DNA from 2 places in the Ammoniphilus oxalaticus genome. Region 1 is predicted to be linked to the other one. Evidence: riboswitches for the same ligand, from Rfam matches in the RefSeq annotation. Region 1 holds a riboswitch; the other holds the start of a gene.

Evidence for each region. Region 1 has a riboswitch for S-adenosylmethionine ahead of metK (methionine adenosyltransferase). Riboswitches for the same ligand answer to the same signal wherever they lie in the genome.
Region 2: it holds a riboswitch for S-adenosylmethionine, as region 1 does, so the genes downstream of both, BEP19_RS00285 (aminotransferase class I/II-fold pyridoxal phosphate-dependent enzyme) here and metK (methionine adenosyltransferase) in region 1, are expected to answer to the same signal.

What each region holds. Positions count from the first base shown of each region.
Region 1 covers NZ_MCHY01000010.1:51,332-57,297, reverse strand. Annotated here, with positions in the region: gene BEP19_RS15115 (glycosyltransferase family 2 protein) at 1-58, opposite strand, end outside; gene BEP19_RS15110 (response regulator) at 115-816, opposite strand; gene BEP19_RS15105 (sensor histidine kinase) at 838-2,007, opposite strand; gene metK (methionine adenosyltransferase) at 2,430-3,638, opposite strand; SAM riboswitch class I at 3,770-3,922, opposite strand; cobalamin riboswitch at 4,051-4,243, shown strand; gene BEP19_RS15095 (DUF4430 domain-containing protein) at 4,377-5,966, shown strand, end outside.
Region 2 covers NZ_MCHY01000001.1:51,727-57,692, forward strand. Annotated here, with positions in the region: gene BEP19_RS00270 (sensor histidine kinase) at 1-837, shown strand, start outside; gene BEP19_RS00275 (hypothetical protein) at 883-2,058, opposite strand; gene BEP19_RS00280 (TVP38/TMEM64 family protein) at 2,154-2,726, shown strand; SAM riboswitch class I at 2,796-2,924, shown strand; gene BEP19_RS00285 (aminotransferase class I/II-fold pyridoxal phosphate-dependent enzyme) at 3,024-4,145, shown strand; T-box leader at 4,208-4,443, shown strand; gene trpS (tryptophan--tRNA ligase) at 4,521-5,522, shown strand; gene BEP19_RS00295 (DUF3905 domain-containing protein) at 5,604-5,936, shown strand.

The DNA.
Region 1 (5,966 bases):
AAAGGATGGTGAATACCCCGTAGACAGCAAATAACCAAAGGATTAGCGTCGCGATCACGGATACCCCTCCCTTTTTGCTATTAGGATATTCCGCAACGGAGCCGAGGGTGAATGTTAGCTGATTTTTACCCAGCCATTTTTGATGGAAATAACAACTGCTTGTGTGCGGTCTTGCACAACGAGCTTTTGCAAAATGCTTGAAACGTGATTTTTAACGGTCTTTTCACTAATGTATAAGGAATCGCCAATCGCTTTGTTGCTGCGACCTTCCGCCATCAGCTGCAATACTTCTCTTTCCCGCGGGGTTAAGGCAGTGAACGGGCTGTCTCCCGTCTCATCGCTCCCAACCTCCACATGAGCTACTTCAGACCCTTCTTGCAACGTGCTTAAGCGTCGGTATTCGGTAATCAGCTTTCCCGTCACCTTTGGATGAATATACGCCGCTCCACCCGCGACAACTTGAATTGCCTCGATTAACGCGTCTGATTCCATCTCTTTTAACAAATAACCAGAAGCTCCTGACGCAATAACTTCATGAACGTAGTTTGCATCATCGTGTATCGATAGAATGATCACTTTACTGTCTGGCGCAATCGCTTTAATGCGCTCAGTCGCTTCGACGCCATTCATAATAGGCATGTTAATGTCCATTAAAAACACATCCGGCTTTAACGTTTCCGCTAGTTGACACGCTTCCTCGCCATTGGACCCGATTCCGATAACTTCAAAAGTGGGTTCCATTTCTAAAATGCGTTTGATGCCTTCGCGAAAAAGTTGATGATCATCGACAATGACAATTGAAATTGTGCTTTCCATTCGTTATCCCCCCTTATTTTTTCAACTTACTATGCCTACTTCCGCCTGCAACGGAATGGTAAAAGTTACACTCGTTCCCTCTCCTGGCGAAGACTCTATTTCTACCTCGCCACGTAGCAGTTTCATTCTTTCCTTCATTCCCATAATACCAAACGACGGCTGGCCTGTCTTTTTTTTATATTCAAAGCCGATTCCATCGTCTCGCACTTCTCCATTTACACAATTGGGAGAAAACGTCAATCGAACGAGGACATGATCTGCTTTAGCATGCTTGGCCGCATTGTTCATTGCCTCTTGGATCATGCGAAACGTGACAACTTCCACCGTGGAAGGCAAGCGCTGTTCTTCTCCGCCCGTTATTAATTCTACACCGATGTGGTGCCGCTGACCAAAGTCGTCGACGTATTTTCGAAGCGTCGGGATCAAGCCAAGATCATCAAGCGCCATCGGACGCAAATCAAAGATGATTTTACGCACTTCACCTAGCGTATTGCGCACCGTTTCTTTCAAATCTTTCAATTCTTGTTGGGCCTCTTCAATCCGACCTTGAGCTAAAATACGCTCCGCAAATTCGCTGCGAACGACGACGTTAGCCATCGATTGAGCTGGACCATCGTGAATATCGCGAGCGACCCGTTTACGCTCATCTTCTTGCGCCTGGATAATCTGCATCGGGAACATCCGTCGTTCTTCGGCCGACTCAAAGGCTATGTTAATATTTTCCAACTCACCCGAAAGAAAAGTTAACACAAACTGCATTTGGGCCATAATATTATCCGCTTTTTCAATGGTGCCTTCCAGATTCCGCAATCGTCGCTCCAAGGAATCGCGCCGTGTTCGTAAGTGAGACTCTTTTTCCCTGGCGATCGATAACTCTACTTGCAGCTGACTGGCAATATCGTACACCTGTTTAACGTCGGCTTCTTCATACCGTTCAAAACCTCTACTCACATTAGCCAACTGCCTCCGACTCGCTTGGAACTGTTCTTCCAGTCTATCGTTGGACTCTAACAAGTCCGTGATATCACGTTGTATTCGTTCAAGTTCTTGCGTCGCCGACAAACTTTCCTGACGCGCTTGTTCGGCAATATCAAAAATTTGACCCTTACTGCCTTCCACTGTTGAAATCGTCTTCTTTAAAACATCATCCAAGTGAGTGAGATCAATATTTAATGGCAAAGTTACGCTCACTTCCTTTTATCCCATCACGCCCTCAACGACGCGACTATTTTTTCATTTGTTTGTTATGAAATGATTCATCCAAACTACTTCAGAAAGGTACTAGATCTTTATTTAGTATAGTTAAAATCATACCGACTCGCTTCTCAAATATCAACAAATGCTAACTTTTCTAACCATAAAAAGGAAAGTTAGCCCAAAGTGATTATCCCAAGCTGCATCGACTCTCCTACATCCACATGCTTCGGAAGGGACTTTCTATTTATGGGGGCCTTTCCTCAAGCAAACATTCTCACACAAAAACTTAACCTGTTTAACCTTCTATTACTAGTGTACATAGTAAATTTACTTCCATGCCTTGAAAAAAGCAAAAAGGCAGACGAATACGTTCATCTGCCCTTTTCAAAAAATAAAGTTGTCGTTTAAATCGCAGCCTACACGAATGCTTTCGCTTCATCTTTTAATAATGTCGCTTTATCCGTTCGCTCCCAAGGCACGTTTAGATCGGTCCGTCCAAAGTGACCATAAGCCGCGGTCGCGCGATAAAATGGACGACGCAGGTCCAACTCTTTAATAATACCCGCTGGACGCAGGTCAAAGTGCTTACGAATTAATTCCACAATCGTTTCCTCTGAAATCCGAGCGGTGCCATACGTGTCGACGCTAATCGAGACCGGTTGGGCAACCCCAATCGCATAGGCGAGTTGCACTTCACACTTTTCGGCTAACTCGGCGGCAACAATGTTTTTAGCCACATAACGCGCCGCATACGCCGCGGAACGGTCCACTTTCGTCGGATCCTTTCCAGAAAAAGCGCCGCCGCCATGACGAGCGTAACCACCATACGTGTCCACGATAATTTTACGTCCGGTTAAACCCGCGTCGCCTTGCGGTCCACCAATTACAAAACGTCCTGTTGGATTAATAAAGTATTTCGTCGCCTCATCCAAATATTGCGCGGGAACAATTGGCCCAATCACATGCTCATGTAGATCCGCCTTAATCTGCTCCAGTGTTGTCTCAGGATCGTGTTGCGTAGAAATGACAATCGTATCAACGCGAACAGGCTTGTCCCCATCATATTCAACTGTTACTTGCGTTTTACCGTCGGGACGCAAATAAGTAAGCGTTCCATTTTTCCGAACTTCCGTCAAACGACGAGCCAATTGGTGAGCCAAGGAAATCGGTAAAGGCATCAATTCCGGAGTTTCATTCGTAGCAAAACCGAACATTAACCCTTGGTCCCCTGCTCCAATCGCTTCAATCTCCTCGTCGGTCATTTGGCCTTCACGCGCTTCTAACGCCTGATCGACCCCTTGCGCAATATCAACGGATTGTTCATCGATCGACGTAAGCACCGCGCATGTCTCCGCGTCAAAGCCATATTTTGCGCGCGTATAACCAATCTCGCGAATCGTTTCGCGAACCACTTTTGGAATATCGACATAAGAGGTTGTCGTAATTTCCCCAGAGACTAACACTAACCCCGTTGAAACAACCGTTTCACAGGCAACCCGCGCATTAGGATCCTGCTCCAAGATCGCATCCAAGATCGAGTCCGAAATTTGGTCGCAAATCTTATCGGGATGTCCTTCCGTTACAGATTCAGATGTGAAAAGATGACGTCCTTTTTGTAAAGCCATATACTTCACGTACCTCCTTCAAAAAATAGCTATATAGATACGGGTTACTTTCCGAATAATCAAGAGGCGATAAAAAAGAAAAACCTTTTCCCCCGTGAGGAAAAAGGTTATCGCGTTCAAATCCTTTTTACCTCTTATTTTCCAGGACAAATAAAACTCATCCTGCTGGTTAGCACCTTACACGGCCTCATTCTATCCTTCCCTATTTATGGAAAAATATGAATTCAGTTCGTAGGTTGCCGGGCGTCATCGGGCCAGTCCCTCATGCCTTCTCGGAATAAGAGTATCCGTTCTGACTAAGAATAGCGGATGCCAGAAAGCTTGTCAATCTTTTCCGACAGTTGCTCCTTTGTCGTAAACGATCGGATATTGACAGAAAATAACACCCTAGGTTATGATCACCGTAGACAATTACATATATTTTTCTATCGGTAACATTATTTATTCGTGTTTTAAAAGGGAAGTCGGTTACAATTCCGACACGGTCCCCGCCACTGTGAAGCTGATCGCTATTTCAAAAAGTCCACTGATCATATTAAGGTTGGGAAGGAGAAACAAGCGAGTTGACGCTAAGTCAGGAGACCTGCCGCTAGATAAAGATAGACACATCACCTACGGGTTATAGGGAGTGGCTGTTGAAAGCGATCTAAACACGCGTCATTTTGTAATATGATCAATCGAGACGTCCTCTTTTTTTGTAGGGGCGTCTTTTTAATTCAAAAAATGAGGAGGAAAGAAATGAATTACAAAGTGAAACATATATGGCTCTCGTGGTTGGTCATGTTTGCGATGATCTTTTCGCTGATCACGCCAGCTGGCTTGGTTAAGGCGGATGGGGTAGAAGTTGATGCGCAGGTAACGACCGAGAATACAACAACCGTCTCAATTCGTGTTGAAGCCAAAGATGACGTGATCCTAGAAAGACCGATTACGTTAGAGAATATCGAAGGTCGGGAAACTACAGCCTACGATGCGTTGATCGAAGTTTTAGATGAAGAGGATATAACCTACGAAGTGAATCATTCGTATGACACCCCCTACATTGAGGCCATTAACGAGATTATCTCGAACGAAACTGGTGGATGGCTGTATAGCGTTTATCGAAATGAAACCTTAGATGAAAGAGTTTATGACCTTGGAATGGCTCAATTCCCAGTGCAAGACGATGATGAGATCGTTGTGTATTATACGGAATGGGGGACTTGGGACCAAGACGAAGAGGAAGTCGATGAACCCAAAGACAACGCGGAGATAGAAGATACCAATGTACTGACGCAAGAAATAGAAAAAGCTACAAATAAAATAATTAACTATTACCGCGAAAAAGGGGTACCAGGAAATGATGATGTAGTACTGGCGCTAAACTCCTTAGGTGAAGATATTAATCGCGGTCCTTACACCACCAATGATCATTCTTACGCGGAAGTTCTACTAGATAGAAATTTAATAGCGAACAAGGGGCAAATTCCAAAATCTATTTTAGCTATTCAATCATTAGGTTACGATCCGACATCTTTTGGCGGAAATAACCTAGTCAAAGAATTGCAAAATTATTCGAACCCTTCAATTAACATTAGCTTCTTTGCTCTCATTGCTTTAGATACCGCGAAAGCGGAAGAGACCGCTGATACGCAGCTGACACGCGAGATACTAATTGAGCAAATTGTTAAGGGGAAGCTGGCTAAAGGTGGTTGGACCTTTTTTGGGGACGAACCGACTGTAGATATGACAGCAATGGGAATTTATGCTTTAGCCCCACACAAAAATCGACCTGAAGTTGAAGAAGCAATTAACCAAGGTATTCAAGTCTTGAAAGAAATGCAAGCTGACAATGGCGGGTATATCGACATGTTTACTGGACATAACAGCCAATCTTCCGCGCAAGTCATTCAGGCTTTAACAGCTGCAGGCGAGGATCCACAAGGGATTGAATTTACAAAAAAGAATGGAAACAACCCTGTTACTGATCTATTAAGTTTTCAACTAGATAACGGCGCTTTCAGCAGCAAACAAGGCGGTAAAGAAGACCTCTTTGCAACACCACAAGCATTGCAGGCGTTAGCTGCTTTAAATCTTTTTTATGATAAGGGAGAGTCAACTCTCTATAGTGAAATTCACTATGCGGGAGACATTCCTCCTGCTCTAAAACCTTATGAGATTAATTCGGCATCGATTCAGTGGGAAAGCGGAATATATATAACTACAAAAATCTCTCAAGTCGATGATAAAGATAATGATCCTGTATATATTGTTTTTCAACTATTCAAAGATGAAGAACCAATTAGTATGGTATCCCTAAAAGAATCGATAGAAGCTGAAAAAGAAGTG
Region 2 (5,966 bases), on a different contig from region 1:
ATCTACCCTAATGTAAAAGGTGAAAAACTAGAGCGGGCGCTTGCAATTATGAATTGTTTTGTAGACGAGTTTCTCATTCGGATCTTGAAAGAAAAGCAATTTGAACTGGAAAGAATGGAAGTTGAGAAGTTCAACGCGATCGGTAACATGGCGTCTGGAATGGCCCATGAATTACGGAACCCAATCACGAGCATTAAAGGTTTTTTGAAATTAATTTACGAATTACATCCGCATCCAGAAGAAATTCACCAATACTATACAATTATTGAGGATGAAGTGAAGCGACTTGACTATATTTTGGAACGCTTCTTATCATTGAGTAAACGAAAAAACGTGCCAATGAAACGAGAATTCGATAAAGTGGATGTTGCCCAGTTAATTGAACGCAGTATTTCGTTATTTGAATTTGAGTTTATTCGTTTAAGCATCGAACAAGATGTCCTAATTGAGCCCCGCGCGCTTGTTTTAGGAAATGGCAAGGAACTTGAACAGACATTTATTAATATTATCAAAAACGCGTGTGAAGAGTTTCAAGTATCACCCGATCAAAAAAACAAAACATTGAAGATTTCTTGTATTGTTAAGCAAGATAGAATCTTTATTCTCTTCTTCAACAATGGGAATCCGATTAAGCCGGAGGCGGCAAAAGATATCTTCAATCCTTTTTTCACAACGAAAGAGAGTGGGACAGGGCTAGGTTTAGCGATTTGCAAACAAATTATTGAAGCGCACGGCGGGAAAATTGTGATTTATCCGGAAGTGGACGGAACGGCAGTTGAAGTCCGCTTGCCAAGATATATCGGGGAATCCGATGAAGAAGAATGGCTAGAATCGTAAAGATTCTCACAAAAAATAACCTTGGCTAAGGCAGCCAAGGTTATTTTACCTTTGGACGAAGGTTAGTCCGATCACCCCGAGCGTCGCGATGATACTTGTTAGAAACAAGATGATCCACAGCCAGATCGAGATGGACAACGTCAACCATTGCATGAGCCCCGCCAAAAACAGAAACAAGATCATTAATACAGAACCGATGGTATAAAGAGAAGCAGACACGCGCAATATTGGAAGTTGTCGATGGCGAAAGACCGCTTCTTTTACAGTCAGATACAATAAAAAACTGCTAACACCACCTAATAACGTAAGGTGGAGATAGGCGATGATCACTTGTCGGTTTGTGTAAACGAGCTGGGCCATGGCAGGCCAGGCCCCGACCATTTCAAAAACAGATTTTACAAGGAAGCTACTGATGAATAACCCGAGCAGTAATTGAAGCGAACGATTCGTTTCTTGGCGTATCGAGCGCAATATATGAAAAGCAAACAAGAGCGTCGCCGCAAATTGACCGATGCCTCCAACGCTCATTCCGATGGTTTCAAGCGCGTTAGGCAACGGCAGCCACATGATTGATATAAAATAAGCAGGGAAAACACTAGCTAATAATAAGTAAAAGACAGTCGTAGACTGCCGATTCATAAATAAGTAACACAAGCCAAAAATAATAAAAGTAAACGAACCGTTATATTGAAAATGGAGATAAAAATATAATAACAGATCAAATAAGTCCGCAGTGTTCTTGCCCATCATTCCAATGGCAGCGATGCCCCAGGGGCCAATCGATGACAGTACATTTAAGAGAATGCCTGTATGAAAAAACAGTTTAACGACGGGCGGAATCGATTGTCGCTGATTTGTAAAGTAAAGATAAGCAAAATAATAGGATATAAAAATATGCAAACTAGAAAATAAGATGGAAAACAGTCCATATCCTTGCAAACAAAAAGAGATGAGCATGCCTGACACGGAAAAGTGGAGCGCGTAATATAGAAAATGAAGTCTTCTGCTGTTCCACATCGAAGCGGTCATTGTATATTGGATTAGAAAGGCAGCTAAAATAAAATAAACCCAACCTAGAAAGGCGACGTGGGAATGGGCATGGACAAGATGCATGAAGGGGATCTTTGGCAGAAACGGCAGGAACATTTTTAGCCGCGCTACAACGCCAATGATTGAAATAAAGATAAAATAGAATAAACCAGATAGAACCCATTTTTTCATATAAACCACCAGATCCTCATTTTTAGTCTAAATTACAGGAAGGACAACCTTTGGTCAACTGACTCAACTATAAAAGGAAGGGTAGCGAGCGCATCATGAATCTTGACGTTGAAGATATTTTACAATGGATTGAAGCTTATCAACGCTTAGGCGTGATCGTGGCCTTTTTATTACCCGTCATCGAAGCCTTTATCCCCGCTCTTCCACTGATCGCAATTGCAACGGGAAGCGCCGCGGCGTTTGGCCTATGGAAAGGATTTTTGTTTACCTGGCTTGGCGCTTGCGCAGGATCGATCCTTGTCTTTTGGCTTGTTAGAAAGTTAAGAGGCACACGAACGCATCTCTTTTTCAGGAAATACCGAACGATCGTGAAAACGACGAGTTGGTTTGAGAACCGTGGTTTTTCCGTGCTTTTTCTGTTACGATGCTTCCCTTTTTCTCCGTCCAGTTTAATCAATGTGCTAGCCGCATTATCGAGATTGCCGTTTCACACGTATTTTTGGGCGACTTTACTTGGCAAAGGAGTCATGATTTTTATTATCTCCTTTATCGGGGCGGATTTGCCCGCGATGTTGCGCGAACCATGGAAACTACTGTTTATCGCTTTGTTAATTGCAGCCTTATGGTTATTCGGTAAAAGGGTGGAAAAACAATACATATCAAGGTGATCAGCTTAGTTTGACATAAAACGGATTGTTACATATAATAACTGTGATCAACAAGTTAACAAGTGAATGCTCTTATCAAGAGAAGGTGGAGGGACTGGCCCGATGATGCCCGGCAACCGACCTAATGAACGCTTCGCAACGTTTGTTATGGCACGGTGCTAATTCCGACAAAATGAAGTTCATTTTGAGAGATAAGGGAACTGCGATGTAAACCCAGCTCCTTTCATCAGATGAAAGGAGCTTTTTAGTTTGTAGTTAAGCAAAATAGCGATAGATGGCATAGGGGGAGGACATAAAGTGGATTTAGAAACGATTTTAGCTCAGATCGGTAATCGCAAAGAAAAGAAAACAGGGGCGATTAGCTTTCCTGTCACTTTTTCAACGGCGTATTTGCACCCAGGATTAGGTGAAAGCACCGGCTTTGATTACATACGCACGAAAAACCCAACGCGCGTTGTTTTGGAAGAGGCGATCGCTGAAATTGAAGGCGGTGATCAAGGGTTTGCGTTTAGTTCGGGAATGGCGGCAATTCAAATTTTGTTTGGCCTATTTAAGCCGGGGGATCATATCATCGCTACGCATGACTTATACGGCGGATCTTACCGTTTGTTTGAACAAGTCTGGCGACGATTTGGAATTACGTGTAGTTACCACGACATTCGCGATGGCGCGGATTTACGCGATCACCTTCGTCCAGAAACGGCTGCCGTGTTTATCGAGACACCGAGCAACCCGATGATGATCACAGTTGATACGGAAAGCATAGCTGCGGTGGCGAAAGAGCATGGGGCATTAACGATTGTGGACAACACGTTTTTGACGCCATATTACCAAAGGCCAATCGAACAAGGGGCGGACATCGTGTTGCACAGCGCCACCAAGTACCTAGGCGGCCATAACGATGTGCTAGCAGGCTTAGTCGTCACAAAAGGCAAGGAGCTATCGGAAGAAATGGCCTTTCAGCAAAACACGAGCGGAGCCGTGTTGTCGCCTATGGATAGTTGGTTGTTAATTCGCGGTATGAAAACGTTGTCGTTACGAATGGAAAAGCATACAGAGAACGCGAAGCAGTTGGTTTCCTTCTTGGAAGGTCATTCGTTCGTCGAAGATGTGCTTTATGCGGGTGTTGGCGGGATGATCTCGTTCCGAGTTAAAGACGCGGCAATGGTTGCCCCGATTTTGAAAAATTTAAAGTTAATTTCTTTTGCGGAAAGTTTAGGCGGGGTTGAAAGTTTGATGACGTACCCTGCGGTACAAACGCATGCGGATATTCCAGAGGAGATTCGCCAAAGAGTCGGTGTGTGTGATCGCTTGCTGCGTATTTCAACGGGAATCGAGAGCGCCCACGATCTTCAGCAAGATTTGGAGCAAGCTTTGCAAGCTGCGTCCCATGTGTTGAAACAGGCGTCTGTCGAATAATCGTTAAAACCGCATGGCTTGCAAAAAGAGGTTAGATTCGCGTAAAATAAAAAAAAGATAAATACACGGCTATGAAGAAGAAGAGTAGGGATCGTTTCTGTTTATAGAGAGTCAGTGGGTGGTGGAAACTGATACAGGGCGTTCCGCGAATGGACTTCTGAGCTCCAAACCGAAACCGCTGCGGAAATAGGCTTTGGCGAGATGATCTTCACGTTATCGAAGAGAACTTAAGATATTTGATTATGGTTTGATATGTAATCAAATAATAAGGGTGGCACCACGGTCCTTCGTCCCTTGCGGATGGAGGATCTTTTTGTTTACTTAACCTTGTTAAATGAGTATTCTTACCCAGGAAATAATGGAGGCGTGAGTCATATGTCTAAAAAGAAAATATTCTCAGGTATTCAGCCGAGCGGGTTGCTCACACTGGGCAACTATATCGGCGCGATGAAACAGTTTGTTGAACTACAAGATGAGGGCGATTGTATTTTTTGCGTAGTCGATTTGCATGCGATTACGGTGCCGCAGGAGCCAGAATTATTGCGACAAAATGTTCGTTCGTTAGCGGCTATGTTTTTAGCGGCGGGCATTGATCCGCAGAAAGCAACGTTAATGGTTCAATCGCATGTAAAAGAGCATGCGGAGTTAGGCTGGTTGATGCAATGTACGGCTTACATGGGTGAGCTGGAGAGGATGACCCAATTTAAAGACAAGTCGGAAGGAAAAGCCGCCGTAAACGCCTCTTTATTTACATATCCAGCGTTGATGGCCGCTGATATTTTACTTTACGACGCGACACATGTTCCGGTTGGAGACGATCAAAAACAGCATTTGGAGTTAACGCGCGATTTGGCTCAGCGGTTTAATGGACGATTTGGCGAGACGTTCACGATCCCAGAGCCGATCATTCCGAAAGTGGGCGGAAGAATCATGTCGTTGGATGACCCCAGTAAAAAGATGAGCAAAAGTAATCCGAATGAAGGTAGCTTTATCTCTTTGTTGGATGAACCAAAGAAAATTGTCCGCAAAGTGAAGCGAGCGGTAACCGATTCGGAAAATCAGATCCGTTTTGATGAACAGGAAAAACCAGCAATTAGTAACTTGCTGACGATTTACGCGCTCGCTTCTAACCAAACAATCGAGCAATTGGAATCGCAATACGACGGTATTGGTTATGGCGCGTTCAAAAGTGATGTCGCTGATGCGGTTGTGTCCCTGCTAGAACCGATGCAACAACGGTATCAAGAATGGATTGAATCAGATGAATTGGATCGTGTTTTGTTAGCCGGCGCTGAAAAAGCTGCAGAATATGCGGAACAGAAAATGATTGAAGTCAAACAAAGGATGGGCTTGATTCCAAGGGAGACCCTAAAATAAGAAAAAGTCTATTTTATCCAGCATTGCGCAGAGTTGCATGGTTCAAACTAAAGGTATCTCTGCCAAGAAGAGGTGATATAGATGAGCAAGCGTCAAAAAGAGCTGGAAAAGAAAAATCCACATCAGATACATGGACCTTCAAAAGACAATGTTCCCGTCGAACAAACAGAACCGTTTGTCAATGAATTCGGTGTCGTGATCGGGGATCATTTTTATGATTCCGCGCATTCCCCGTTAAATAACTGGAATGTGGACGTGGACCCCGCGATTATGGCGGGTGATCAATGGGTTCATCCGACGAACGATATCGGTTGGAACACGGCTGAAAATCAGGAGTTGCTGGAAAACGGTCTTCCGTCGCAAGGGGCTCCTTTCATGCACCCAACCAAAGATGTCGGGTACCGTCGGGATTAGAAACGAGCAAAACGGGCTGGCGCCGCAGAA